Limnospira fusiformis SAG 85.79: one gene and its partner. Each later gene encodes a partner of the first gene's protein in a complex. Links are inferred from orthologs where the notes say so. Each region holds a gene or a part of one and is shown on either strand. Other genes may lie near its edges.

What was found.
Region 2: the proteins of carA (region 1) and carB are in contact, whole or in part, in a solved structure (PDB 1KEE), measured with the Escherichia coli proteins. The link is inferred for Limnospira fusiformis SAG 85.79 from one-to-one orthologs.

The regions. Positions count from the first base shown.
Region 1 is NZ_CP051185.1:2,027,113-2,033,974, reverse strand. What follows is about bases 1,615-4,397. They hold carA (glutamine-hydrolyzing carbamoyl-phosphate synthase small subunit), read right to left. Parts: upstream 3,692-4,397; coding sequence 2,537-3,691; downstream 1,615-2,536. Other genes in these bases: HFV01_RS09680 (heavy metal translocating P-type ATPase), read right to left, coding at 3,799-4,397; HFV01_RS09690 (STAS domain-containing protein), read right to left, coding at 2,009-2,359; rlmB (23S rRNA (guanosine(2251)-2'-O)-methyltransferase RlmB), read right to left, coding at 1,615-1,904. In the rest of the region: HFV01_RS09705 (EAL domain-containing protein), read right to left, coding at 1-66; HFV01_RS09700 (DUF928 domain-containing protein), read left to right, coding at 249-962; more of rlmB, read right to left, coding at 990-1,614; more of HFV01_RS09680, read right to left, coding at 4,398-5,715; HFV01_RS09675 (EVE domain-containing protein), read left to right, coding at 5,930-6,397; HFV01_RS09670 (PP2C family protein-serine/threonine phosphatase), read left to right, coding at 6,648-6,862. UniProt on the Escherichia coli protein: Small subunit of the glutamine-dependent carbamoyl phosphate synthetase (CPSase).
Region 2 is NZ_CP051185.1:220,136-227,994, forward strand. The notes cover bases 547-4,326. They hold carB (carbamoyl-phosphate synthase large subunit), read left to right. Parts: upstream 547-892; coding sequence 893-4,126; downstream 4,127-4,326. Other genes in these bases: HFV01_RS01215 (hypothetical protein), read right to left, coding at 547-624; HFV01_RS01220 (hypothetical protein), read left to right, coding at 708-887; HFV01_RS30000 (hypothetical protein), read right to left, coding at 4,123-4,251; HFV01_RS30005 (hypothetical protein), read right to left, coding at 4,290-4,326. Also shown: HFV01_RS01210 (hypothetical protein), read right to left, coding at 1-149; more of HFV01_RS01215, read right to left, coding at 436-546; more of HFV01_RS30005, read right to left, coding at 4,327-4,421; HFV01_RS01230 (DNA cytosine methyltransferase), read left to right, coding at 4,581-5,786; HFV01_RS01235 (hypothetical protein), read right to left, coding at 5,758-6,480; HFV01_RS01240 (helix-turn-helix domain-containing protein), read right to left, coding at 6,477-6,743; HFV01_RS01245 (hypothetical protein), read right to left, coding at 6,892-7,104. UniProt on the Escherichia coli protein: Large subunit of the glutamine-dependent carbamoyl phosphate synthetase (CPSase).

The DNA of each region.
Region 1 (6,862 bases):
TTTGAAGATACGACGACAAAAGCCATTGAGTTTAGGCTGCCAATGGTGGAAATACATGGTAATCATGATGACTTACTTATTTTTATTTATCCTCAAAATAGTTGATCATCCTGACGATTGAGTTAACTATGGCGCTTAATATATTTAACTCACCATGGTTAAGGATCAGTAATTTGATTGATGGCTGTCTGTTAATGACCTTGCTATAATCATAATGTTCGGAATCAGGGAATAATCGGGATATAACTATGAAACTTAAACTTTTTGCGGGTCCGATAGGGGTTGTCCTCGGTACGGTGTCTCTGTTAGCGGTTTCTATGACACCACCTTTAATAGAATCTGTGCTAGGTGATGATGATCAGCCCCCAGGTCGCTTGGTGGGAGGAGGGACTAGGAGTGGCAACCCTAATTGTAGATTTGATCAAACTCCCTTGATGGCGATCGCTCCCTCTCGATCAATAGGATTAACCGCTCAAGCCTCTCCTAGGTTATATTTTTACTTACCTGCTATGGAAACTGTCCAAACGGCAGAGTTTGTGCTGATTGATAACACCAATGACACAGTGATTTATGAAGAGACCCTGAAAATCGGAGGTAAAGCTGGAATTATGGGTGTGACTATACCATCACACAGCACTCAAAACATTAAAACCAACAATAATTACAAGTGGTACTTTTCCATCGTTTGTAATCCTGATAACCGTTCGGAGGATATCATAGTCGAAGGTGGCATCCGGTGGGCAGAAATAGACCCAGCATTGGCTAGTCAAATCAACCAAGCCAGTCCACTAGAAAAGGTGGATCTATATTTAAAGGCTGGGCTGTGGTTTGATGCTATGTCAACTTTGGCTGAGTTGCGGTCTCATGGTAATCCTGATCCGGCAGTCTCAGAGGCTTGGAGTAAACTATTGGAATCGGCGGATCTGGGCGTTTTGGTTCAAGAACCTGTAATTACCGAATAATTTACTCCATATTTTCAGCAGCGATCGCTATTGACTCTGATTCTGATTCTGATTCTGACGCTGGCGGAATATCTCATAAAGTGCCATACCAGTGGCTACTGAGACATTCAGACTAGGGATTGTTCCTTGTAGGGGAATAGAAAGTAGTACATCGCAGTTTTCGGCGATCGCATGACTCAATCCTTCCCCTTCACTACCAACCACCAGAACGATCGCTCCGGTTAAATTGGCATTATACAGGGGTTGAAATTCCCCGGCTACTGTCCCATAAATCCAAAATCCGGCTGATTTGAGTTCAGTTAGACTACGGTTAAGATTGATCACCCGCGCTACCGGGAAAGTCTCTAAGGCTCCGGCCGCTACTTTCATCACTGTAGCATTAATACCAACAGCCCGGCGCTGGGGTAGAATCAAGCCTTGCGCTCCGATCGCTTCAGCGGTGCGAACGATCGCGCCTAAGTTGTGGGGGTCAGTGATACCATCAACCGCGACTAGGACAGGCTGGCTATTGGCAGATTTAGCCTGGGTAATTAGGGTGGTTAAATCCCAATATTTATACGGTGTAACCTGTGCGACAATTCCCTGATGGTTAGCGCCTCTGGTAATTTGGTCTAGGCGCTGATAGCTGGCTCCGTCTACAATAGCACCTTTAGCTTTCGCCTCTTGTAAGAGAGGTTGAAACCGGGTATCCGATCGCAATTGGGAAATTACCCAAACTCGGTTAAGCGATCGGCCGTTTTCTAAGGCTGCTAAGACTGTGTGGCGGCCATAAATTAGATCTTCCTCTGGCGGTTCTGTCTCTGCTGAAGCCACAGGGCGATCGCGACGACGGGGATGGATAGCTGGTTTATCTTCCCGAGGAGAATGCGGTGGCTTAGAAGAAGGCTTAACCTTTCCTCGGTTCGGGCCAGATTTGCGATGGGGAGATGAAGGAGGTCTCATTAAAAAACCCTCGAAGATTAGGCAATTTTTAATCAACAAATAGTAGGACCGACAGAGAAACCCCCTATCGGTCTACTGGAAATAGGTAGACTCCTAGCAGTCACTCAACTTTTTTTTACCGCCGCCACAGCATCCTCAACGGTTTGCTGTAGAGATAGAAACTTTTCTAAACGAACCAGTTTCACGGTTTGGGTGACGCGAGGATTAGAAACAATTTGTAAAGTTCCTCCGTTAGTCTGAGCCTTCTTGACGAGTTGTACCAAAGCGCCCAAACCGGAACTGTCTACGAAGTCTATCTGGGAAAGATCCAACACAATGTGTTTTGGTCCATTATCGATACACTTGGACATAATTTTCCGAAACGTACCTTCTGAGAAGGCATCGAGTAATCCGGTCAGACGAAATATTTGATAGTTATCTTTAACGTCGCGAGTCCCTCTGAGGCTAACGGTCAGGTGTAGTTGCTCAGGAATAGCCCCCTCCTAACTGGATAGCACATATACTGCCTTATTAGTATATTCCATTTTTGCCATAATTGTCTATGGTATCTGATTCGGTTGGATCAAATTTGAGATTAGCAAGAGACAGGGGGACGAGTGATCGGCTTGTCCCCCAATAACCTGGCTAGGTAATTACTTGCCTTTTTCCATTTCCTTAACGAACTGCTCAAACAGATAATCAGCGTCGTGGGGACCGGGACTGGCTTCTGGGTGATACTGCACTGAAAATAGCGGTAGGGTTTTGTGCTTGAGACCAGCAACAGTGCGATCGTTCAGGTTCAGATGGGTTATTTCTACATCCTCCGCTAGGCTATCAGGATCGAGAGCAAAGCCGTGATTTTGGCTGGTAATTTCCACCTGACGCTTTTCTAAACCAGCAGGTTGGTTTAATCCCCGATGTCCGAATTTTAGCTTAAAGGTTTTCGCACCTAGGGATAAACCGAGGATTTGATGTCCCATACAGATCCCAAATACTGGTTTGTTACTTTTCAGTAACTCCTGGGTTGTGGAAATACCTTCGGAAACGGCCGCCGGGTCTCCTGGACCGTTAGAGAGGAAAATGCCATCGGGATTATATTTGAGGATCTCGGCGGCGGGGGTGCTGGCGGGAACTACGATCACCCGACAACCATAACTAGCTAGGCGACGTAGAATATTACGCTTTACTCCAAAGTCAATGGCAACTACTGTATAACGGGGTGGGGGTGTTGGGCTGTCTTTTGATTCCAAGCTGGGGCTAAATTCCCAAACTGTATCGGTGGACTCAGACCACTCGTAGCTCTCTGGTGTAGTTACTTCTTTAACTAGGTTCAACCCATCCATATTGGGAGCCTGTTCGACTAAGGATAATAATTCTGCGGGGTCGAGAATTTCGGTGGATATGCCACCATTCATGGCCCCGACAGTTCGCAGTTTGCGGGTTAAGGCACGGGTATCTATGCCATAAATGCCGGGAATATTATGTTCTTTGAGATAGTCCGGTAAGGATTGGGTAGAACGCCAGTTACTGGGACGGGTGCAAATATTACGGGCGATCGCGCCTCGGACTTGGGGTCTTTGGGATTCTTCGTCTTCTGGGTTAACTCCTGTGTTCCCTAATTCAGGATAGGTAAAGGTGACAATCTGACCACAATAACTTGGATCAGTCAAAACTTCCTGATAACCTGTCATTCCGGTGTTAAACACCACTTCACCTAAAACTGTACCTGGAGCGCCAAAGGACCAACCTCGATAGCTGGTACCATCAATCAGAACCAGTAAAGCTGGTTTAGCAGAGATAAGGGACATAAAAGCCAATTTGCATCTAAACTTAATACCTCCCTATTCTGCCAGATATCTGACAAACCGCTGATCGTTGAGTTTTGATTGCATGACAATTCAGCGGTGGAGGGCTATCAATTAACTGGTTTCCCCAAGATGCGGGTAGCGTTGAGAATGGCTAATAATGCTACTCCCACATCGGCGAATACTGCTGACCAGATGCTGGCTAGTCCGAAAATTCCTAAGATGATAAAAAAGCCTTTAATTCCCATGGCTAAACCGATGTTTTGCCAGACAATGCGGCGGGTTTTTCGTCCGATGGCGATCGCACGACTGACATAAGAGGGAGAATCGGTCATAATTACTACATCGGCAGTTTCAATGGCTGCGTCTGAACCCATACCTCCCATGGCTATACCTACGTCAGCCCTAGCAATGGCTGGCGCATCATTGATTCCATCTCCGACAAAGGCAACTTTACGATGATCTGGACTTAGTAGTTTTTCCAGTTGCTTGACTTTATCTTCGGGCCTTAATTCGGCATAATATTCATCAATATTTAAGGTTTTGGCTAGGCGATCGGCTACGGTTTGATTATCTCCGGTTAGCATGACTATTTTCTGCACTCCTTGTTTTTTGAGGGCTTTAATAGCAGCCACAGAATCGGGTCTAACTTTATCGGCAATTAGGATATATCCGGCATAGCGATAGTCTACGGCTAGATGAATTACTGTGCCGCCTACATCACAGAGAGGATGGTCGATTTTTTCTAAGTGTAACAGGCGATCGCCTCCCGCAATTACTGTCCGATTTTGCAGGTTTCCTTTGACTCCACAGCCGGGGATTTCTTGATAATCTTCGATTAAGGTTTCGGTAGGTGAATCTCCATAGTATTCACGAATTGCTTGGGCGAGAGGATGGTTAGATAGGGATTCTATTTTGGCGGCAATCTCGATTAATTCTGCTTCGGTAAAGTGATGATGAGGGACGATTTTTGTCACCTCAAATACGCCAGCGGTCAGGGTTCCTGTTTTGTCAAATATCACGGTTTTAACGGCAGCTAAATCGTCTAAAAATGTCGAGCCTTTCACTAAGATTCCCTGCTGGGCTGCTCCTCCGACTCCCCCAAAGTAGCCTAGAGGAATGCTAATTACTAAACCGCAGGGACAGGAAATTACTAGGAGAATTAATGCCCGCGAAAACCATTCTTGAAAACTGCCCAAATTGACTAGGGGAGGAATTAAGGCGATCGCTATGGCTAAACTTACCACAATTGGGGTATAATAACGTGCGAAGGTGGTGATAAATTTTTCGGTTTTGGCTTTCCGACTTTGGGCGCTTTCTACTAATTCTAAAATTTTGCTAATCGAAGATTCGTTAAATGGTTTGGTTACTTTAATGGTTAGTAGTCCGGTTTGATTGATGGTTCCCGCTAGGACTATTTCTCCGGGTTTAACGGCACGAGGTAAGGATTCTCCGGTGAGGGGTGAAGTGTCAATTTGGGAGGTTCCAGATATGATTTCTCCGTCTAAAGGGATTTTTTCTCCGGCTTTGACGACAATACTACTGCCGACATTTACTAACTGCGGAGACATGGTTTTTATTTCGCCATTTATTAGCAGGTTTGCATTGTCTGGACGTACTGCTAATAATGATTTAATTGAACGCCGAGAACGCTGCACAGAAAACTCTTGGAAACCTTCCCCAATTCGATAAAATAGCATGACAGCCACGGCTTCGGGAACTTCATTAATAGCAATGGCGCACAGGGTGGCTAAACTCATTAAAAAGGTTTCATCAAATATCTGACCTCGCCAGATATTCTTTCCGGCGCTGACTAAGATTTCCCAGCCTGTGAGTAAATATACAGGAATTAATACTATATATTCCCCCCAACCCCAAACCGCGAGTTTGAGCCAATTGTTGAAGATTAAGGCTAGGATATAAATGGCGGTGATTATTGCCAGGGGTATCACTTCGGATACCAGATTATCAGAATGGCGATCGTCTCCATTGCATGAACAGCAGGAACTCTGTTGATTATCAGTCATTGTGTGGGAGCCAAATCTTTCTATACTATCATTTTTTGGGGTGATTTTTAGGGACTTATCTTAAATCATTATTAATATTATACCAGCCATGAAAGTCGATGCTCAACTCTAACTAGAGATTAGATTAAGAAAAATTAAATTTTTGAGAGTCGCTTCCGAAAGACGGCTAGGATTAAAGTAATTGTAGCATCATGGCCAGCGGGAGTTGGGATCAATGGTTTATTGGTTGATCAAATCTGAGGAAAAAACTTATAGTATTGACCAAATGCAGTCGGATACAACTTGTATTTGGGATGGTGTTCGTAACTACATGGCTAGGAATTTCTTGCGGAAAATGCAAGTTAATGATTTGTGTTTTTTTTATCATTCTAATACCAAAATTCCGGGGATTGTCGGCTTGGTGCGAGTCATTGAATCTGATATAGTTGATCCTACTCAATTTGATGAAAATAGCCCCTATTATGACCCGAAAGCTACGGCTAACCATCCTCGTTGGTATACGGTCAGAGTAGAGTTTATTGATAAATTTCCCCAGATGATTTCTCTTGGCGACCTCAAACAGCAATTTGATCCTGATGACTTGTTACTGGTGCGGCGGGGTAATCGTTTGTCTGTCATGCCGATTCGAGTGGATATTGGCGATCGCATTCTACAATTGAAAATTAGCCGATCTGTATCTTAGATAGGATATAATTAAGCTGTTTATTTTAGGTAAAATTAACCCATGACCGTCAACACACCCCCCTGATGGCTGCAATCCGAAACATCTAATATTGTAGCTGAAATTGCTCTGATAATTCGTCAGTCACTCCAGCTTGACGAGTTATGAGAATGTGGCTCGGATGAATTGTGCTCAAAATTGAACTCTCATGCTGTTAGATTATTGTCAGGGATGATTAGAAATTAGTGGCCAGCATGAACAAGCGATTTGACTGCGATCGGGTGATGATCCTCAAGTAGAAATTATAGATACCATTGATTTAGGATTTCCTGTGGGTTTGGAACCAGATATTAGTCAATTTGTCCATAAAATTACGGTTAGACTAAATCCCAAAGATGTGCTAATATTATTTACAGATGGGATTACTGAGGGGGAAAATAGCTATGGCCAACATTATGGCATTGACCGCTTGTGTGAAGTGGCACT
Region 2 (7,859 bases), 1.8 Mb from region 1 along the record:
GGGACATTGAGAAAATCGGTATCAGTGTGCTTAGGAATCAGAACCTTAGTGTACCAGGTCTGAAAATCCTGGATCGTCCTGAACCGGACTTCTTCCCGGTGTCCCCCCTGAATCAAAAGATGAACCGCGTATGAACTAGGTTTAGGCATAAGGATGTTTGGGATAATAAGGGATTGTTGTACCATTTTCTCACTAATCAGGGCGATCGGTCAATCCATTAGTAACGATACACCAATATCAGCCAGAAGATGAAATAAGTTCACCACCATCAGTATTTAATCAGTTCCCTGATATCAGCCTTGTCTTTACTGATTATAGATGATTCAGGAAATTGTGATCACAACTCATGGCTGATTGGTAGAACCTCGAAATTGGGTAATTTCGGCTATTGTTAATGGCTAGGTGGTGGAATTAGACACATTTTTTCATATACTGTTATTGGATTGTTAAAAAGAGGATTAATTTAGATATGTATACACTGATAATCATGGGAGTTTTCTCGTCATGTCTACAATCATTATTACTGGTTGTTAGTTGATTTTCCGGTTCTAGGGTAGTAGTACGATCGCACTTGTCAAGTTCAGTCTGAACATTTAGGCGGGAGTTGAGATTGTACCCTGGCATTGATTACAGTGAGCGATCGCCCATAATTGGGCATCGGATCTAAAATTAGGCTGATGATGTTCAGTTAAATTTAAGTCTAAGTTATGATTTTTAAGCGCCAGGAAGTGGCGTTTAGGCCTGTGGAGACGATGGGAGACCCCAGCTATAAACTAATAGCCTGGGGAATTGTCGGAGAAGCAGGAAGCCTACACCCAATGCGTCAGCCTGTTCTGACCCAGGTGGTGGTAGGGTACTTCACAGATAACCGAATAACGGATAGTTAAGAGATATGCCGCGACGCGACGACCTAAAAAAAATTCTGCTGCTGGGTTCGGGTCCAATTGTCATCGGACAAGCCTGTGAGTTTGACTATTCAGGGACTCAAGCCTGTAAAGCCCTACGAGAAGAAGGATATGATGTAGTTCTGGTCAACTCTAACCCAGCCACAATCATGACCGACCCGGAAACAGCCCGGCGGACATACATTGAACCCTTAACCCCAGAAATTGTGGAAAAAGTCATCGAGGCGGAACGTCCCGACGCTTTATTACCAACCATGGGGGGTCAGACCGCCTTAAATATTGCGGTGGCTTTGTCGAAAAATGGGGTTTTAGACAAATATGGTGTTGAACTGATTGGCGCTAAATTAGATGCGATTGAAAAAGCCGAAGATCGTCTCCTGTTCAAACAGGCGATGGAGAAAATTGGGGTCGGCTGCTGTCCATCAGGTATTGCGAATAACCTCAATGAAGCCAGGGCTATTGCGGAGCAAATTGGTAGTTATCCGCTGATTATTCGTCCCGCCTTCACTATGGGGGGTACAGGGGGCGGTATTGCTTATAATCAGGAAGAATACGAGGAATTGGCGATCGCTGGGTTGGATGCTTCCCCCATGTCCCAGATTTTGGTGGAACAGTCTTTAATTGGCTGGAAAGAATACGAGTTAGAGGTAATGCGGGATTTGGCGGATAATGTGGTGATTATCTGTTCCATTGAAAACCTCGACCCTATGGGGGTTCATACTGGCGATTCCATTACCGTCGCTCCGGCGCAAACCCTCACCGATAAGGAATATCAACGATTGCGGGATGCGGCGATTAAAATTATCCGGGAAATTGGGGTAGAAACGGGAGGTTCTAATATCCAGTTTTCCGTGAACCCGGTTAATGGAGATGTGATTGTCATTGAAATGAACCCCCGCGTCAGTCGGTCTTCGGCTTTGGCTTCCAAGGCGACTGGGTTCCCTATTGCGAAGTTTGCAGCCAAATTGTCTGTGGGTTATACCCTCGATGAAATTAGCAATGATATCACCAAAAAAACTCCGGCTTCTTTTGAACCAACTATTGATTATGTGGTCACCAAGATTCCCCGGTTTACTTTTGAGAAGTTCCCAGGTGCTGAACCAGTATTGACTACCCAAATGAAATCGGTGGGTGAGGCGATGGCTATTGGTGGCACTTTCTGCGAGTCCTTCCAAAAGGCTATGCGATCGCTCGAAACAGGTTTGGCGGGTTGGGGACTTAATACTAATGAAAAAGTCCCCAGTTTGGATACTATCCGTTCTGGTTTAAGGACTCCTAACCCCGACCGAATGCTAACGCTCCGCTATGCCATGTTATTGGGAATGTCGGTAGAGGAGATTTATGAGTTAACCGGGATTGACCCTTGGTTTTTGGATAAGTTGCAGCAATTGTTGGAGACGGAGAAATTTTTAAAACGCACTCCCTTCAACCAAATTAATCATGAGGATATGCTGGCGATTAAGCGACAAGGTTTTAGCGATCGCCAAATTGCTTTTGCGAGTCAAACCACGGAAGATGAAGTCCGTAAATATCGTAAGGGTTTAGGGGTCAAACCTGCCTATAAAATGGTGGATACCTGCGCCGCCGAATTTGAGTCTACCACCCCTTACTATTACTCTACCTATTGGGAAGAGGACGAAATGATCCCCTCCGACCGCCCCAAAGTCATGATTCTCGGCGGCGGACCTAACCGCATTGGTCAGGGGATTGAGTTTGACTATTGTTGCTGTCACGCCTCCTATTCTTTGCGCGATGATGGCTATATCACCATTATGGTTAACTCCAACCCGGAGACGGTTTCCACCGACTACGACACCAGCGATCGCCTCTATTTTGAACCCTTGACCAAGGAGGATGTTTTTAATATCATCGAGGCGGAAGAACCACTAGGTATTGTCATTCAGTTTGGCGGTCAGACTCCCTTAAAACTAGCCGTCCCCCTGGAAAAAGCCCTGTCAGAATCCACCCTAAAAACTAAAATTTGGGGGACTAGCCCTGACTCTATTGATACCGCTGAGGACCGGGAACGCTTCGAGAAAATTCTCCGGGAGTTGAATATTCAACAGGCGGCGAATGGAATGGCTCGCAGCTATGAAGAGGCTCTCGCGGTGGCGGGTCGTATCGGTTATCCGGTCGTCGTGCGTCCTTCCTATGTGTTGGGGGGTCGCGCCATGGAAATCGTCTATTCTGATGAGGAATTGGAACGATATATGACCTTTGCGGTGCTGGTGGAACCGGATCACCCGATTTTGGTTGATAAGTTCCTGGAAAATGCCGTTGAGGTCGATGTTGATGCGATCGCTGACCATACCGGAAATGTCGTCATCGGTGGGATTATGGAACATATCGAACAGGCGGGGATTCACTCCGGGGACTCCGCTTGTTCCATTCCTACCCAAACTCTATCAGAAACCGTCCTCGCTACCATACGCCGCCAGACTATTCAATTAGCCAAGGCTTTGAATGTGGTGGGTCTGATGAACATTCAGTTTGCGGTACAAGGTGAACAGGTTTATATTCTGGAGGCTAACCCCCGCGCTTCCCGGACTGTTCCCTTTGTGTCTAAGGCGATCGGTATTCCTTTGGCGAAAATGGCTTCCCGCGTCATGTCTGGCAAGACTTTGGCAGAGTTGGGATATACTCAGGAGAAAATTCCCGATTATGTCTCGGTGAAAGAGGCGGTTTTACCTTTTGCTAAGTTCCCAGGTACGGATGTCCTCCTCGGTCCCGAAATGCGATCGACCGGAGAAGTTATGGGAATTGATACCGAATTCGGACGCGCCTTTGCTAAAGCCGAATTGGCGGCGGGTCAGGTGATACCCATGTCGGGGACGGTGTTTGTCTCTGTCAATGACCGCGATAAAGAAGCGATCGTTCCTGTGGTTCAAGATTTCCTGGATCTCGGCTTTAAGGTGACTGCTACCATCAACACTCGCAAGGTGTTATGGGAACATGGGGTTAAGGTTGACCTAGAGTTGAAACTCCATGAGGGTCGCCCTAATGTATTGGATGCTATTAAAAATCACGCGGTACAATTGGCGATTATCACGCCTTCGGGGTCGGAAGCACGCGCTGATGGGATTATGATTCGGCGATCGGCTTTGGCTTACAAGGTCCCGATTATTACCACTATCGCTGGCGCTAAAGCCACCATATCCGCTTTGCGATCGCTCCAGCAACGCCCCCTAGATGTTAAAGCCCTTCAAGACTATTACATTTAAAATAGTCTCGCCCTAGGGCTAATGGGCGGGTTTAGACGGTTGGCGGATTTTTTCCCAAAACCGTCGGGAATGCGATCGCACCACCTGTTCAAAACGGCGGCGGGGAAAGGGCGGGTGTATATCATTGGCTGGTGTGTTCCATGGCTGACTGCTGCACCCGCCCCTACATTACATTGGGCGCGTTATTCGAGGTCGAAATTCGGTGAAATTCGGTGAAATGCGATCGCACTACCTCACCAAAAACCGCCGTGGGGAAAGGGTCGGTGCTAGTAGGGGCGGGTGCTAGATCCGCCATCGGGAAAACCAGCCAACTACCTGCACCCGCCCTTCTTTTTTAATGCCCCTACATTGGGCGCGTTATTCTTGTTAACAAAAGGTTCGACTTGATCTCAGTCTTGACATTATGTAGACTATCTATCACAATCATGATTATAGAGCCTTTATTTTTCAAGTCATGGACCTACAATTATCCTTGTTTCCAGATGATCCAAAAGATAACAGCACCAGGAAACAGAAAAAAGCTAAATTAGGGCGTTATCAAAGAATTCAGCGTGAATTAGCCACAACCAAACGCGATCCTTATCAAGTTCAAGTTGATATTAATCCCGTATCCCAACCACTGCAAACCTATAACTTTATCGATCTATTTTCTGGTGCAGGGGGAATCACGCAGGGTTTTTGGCAAGCTGGTTTTAATCCAGTAGCTAGTGTAGAAATTAACCCAATTGCCTCCGCCACTCATCAGAGAAACTTTCCCAATTGTCATCATTTTTGTGGGGATGTTAATGATTTTAATCCTCACCAGTGGCTATCTAAAATTGGTTCTCCTTCAGTTCATCTGGTCGTAGGCGGGCCACCGTGTCAAGGTTTTTCTGTCGCTGGGAAGCGCGATCCCAATGACCCTCGCAATCATTTATTCCAACAATTTATTCGCATTGTTGCTGAAGTGCGTCCTTGGTATGTCGTTATGGAAAATGTGCCGGGAATTTTAACCCTCAAAAAAGGCAAAATTAAACAAGCTATTTTTTCTGCTTTTCAAGCCATTGGTTACACAAATATTTCCGTGGCAATTCTTGAATCTGCCACCTATGGTGTTCCCCAAATCAGACCGAGAGCTATTTTTATAGCTAATCGTTTCGGAATGGAAAATCCTTATCCAAATCCTCAATTAGTTCCAGAGGAGTATCAGACAATTGAATCAGCAATTTCCGATCTACCAGCTTACCAACCCATTCCCAGTATTAATCATGAATGGACTCGTCATTCTCCCGAATATATGGAGCGGATATCAAAAGTACCTCCAGGAGGTTCTTTGTATCAAACCTATGTTGATGCTTTTAAGCGACAGTATCCCGGAAAACCTAGTATGACCATCAAAGAGAATCACGGGGGGACTCATATTCATCCCCATCTAAATCGGGTGATTTCAGCGCGAGAAATGGCTAGATTACAGACCTTTCCTGATTCTTTTATCTTTGAAGGAACCATGAAAAAAGCCATGTGGCAAATTGGAAATGCTGTTCCTCCACGTCTAGCAGAGTGTATTGGCTATGGACTCATTCCTTACTTAAATAGGATTGTCACAGAGGCTGAAAATGAGGCTGAAAATATAGTTGTCTCCGAAAAACAGCTTACTTATGTTCAGCTAATGTTGCATTAAGAGCATTACGCCATGACTCAAAATCATACCAACCGCAACCTATACAACCACCTTCTGCTTCCGCTCCCAATGGAGGAATATTATCAGGCCAGTTCTCACCCCCAGAATACCAGAAGCGGATACCCATGGGCTGCCCTCTTTTACCAGTTTTCATACATCTTTCACAACTTCTCGATTTCAGTAAATTGTGGTTGCCAGCACTATCTTTTTTGAGAAGTTGAAATTTTCTTTTGATTTCGTTTTCGTTCATGTTTATGTCATGACTAGGTTCGGCTTTACCCCAACGCTGCATAGGAAAACGGTGATCAATCACTAACTCATGGGTTGGTCTTTTTCGATTTTCAATAACGTCTTTATAATCATAAAGTTTCAAAATTCTGTCTGCTAATTTGGGGGGAATAATAGCCGGAGCATTTGACGGTTTTATTTGCCCAGTCCATCTATCCCATCTGGTTTTTTTATTACAGATGTTACAGAAATCCCGTTTGGTCTCAAGATGTAGCCCCGGACGACTTTTAGTTCCGCGCTCTAGTCCTTGAATTCCACCACCTCCAGCGTATTGCTCCGATGCTACTTGCTTACCTTCACAAGTGCGACAGTGCCACTTCTGATCTGACAGCAAACTGAACACCTTTAACTGAGAAGAACCTGGTTTTAATTGGGATTTAAAATTAGCCACTAAATTGCGATTCATTCAGTCCTAGTTATTTCTATTTCTAAGTTGTCCAGAAGTTGAGATACGGTTATTCCTAAGCCCTCAGCAAGAGCCACAATCGCCGTAAGAGAAGGATTTCTGACACCACGCTCTAGACCAGATATATACGTGCGGTCTAGGTCACAGCGTAGCCCTAGTTCTTCTTGAGAAATACCCACAGCCATTCTATGCTGTCTAATCAGAAATCCCAAAGCTTTTAAGGTTTTTGCTTTTGATTTTTCCATAGAGTCATAATTACCCATGGTGGACGATAAGTCTACGGACTATCAGTCACATTAAGAGATATTTTTGTCCTCTCAAAGTCCCTCTCCCTCTCTGGGATCCAGATTTAGGGTGAGGGCAATGTATTAAGCGACTGGTGAACAAGCTGTACTCTGATTGACGATTCTCCTAACCGCTAATCTTCCCAGGTCTTGAATTTAACCGCCACCAGGTTAAACTCCCCAAAATTAACCCAATTAGACAACTCGCAACCAACTTATAGCTTTGTAATTTGCCTCGCGCCCTTTGCTTTTTGGGCGGGACTGGCAACCCGGCGGGCATAGGGGATAATTCCCCGTTGTGTTCCCTGGTATCATCTTCCTGGGCTTGACGGGATCTCATATCGTTTTTGCGGTGTTGCATAATAGAAAATGATATTCTCAAATAAATCAAGATGGATTGTCCTTATTGCCAAAGCCATAAAGTAGTCAAAAATGGTCATCGTCAGGGAAAACAGAGTTACCTGTGCCGTGAATGTGGTCGCCAATTTCGATAAAATCCCTGTCCTGGAGGTTACAGTTCTGATGTCAAAGAGCTTTGTGTGAAAATTTCCCTCAATGGCATGGGATTTCGAGCCATTGAGAGAGTCACTGGTATTTCTCACAACACAATACTTAACTGGGTTAGAGTTGCAGAAACCCACATTGATGAGGAAAACTATGAAATTCCTGAAATAGCTCAAATTGATGAGCTTCAGACTTTTGTGGGTTCAAAAAAAAACCATCTGGGTCTGGACAGTTGTGAATACCAAACTGCCTGGAATTCTGAAGTTTGTCATAGGCGACCGCTCATTGCTGGCTTTTACCACATTATGGCAAATGATTCAGGGCTGGGCTGGTTTTCTATATATTACGGACGGATACAAAGTTTATCCTTGCTTAATTGAGGATTGCAATCATCTAGTCAGCAAAACGGCTATGACAAGAGTAGAAGGAGAAAACTGCCGTCTGAGGCACTATTTAGCCAGGCTACATCGCAAAACTTTGTGTGATTCCAAGTCCACTGAGATGTTGTACAAATCAATTCGCTTACTTATCTATTATTTGAAGCATGGACAACTTCCTCCGTTCTCTTAATCATTCTTCACTGTGCAATAC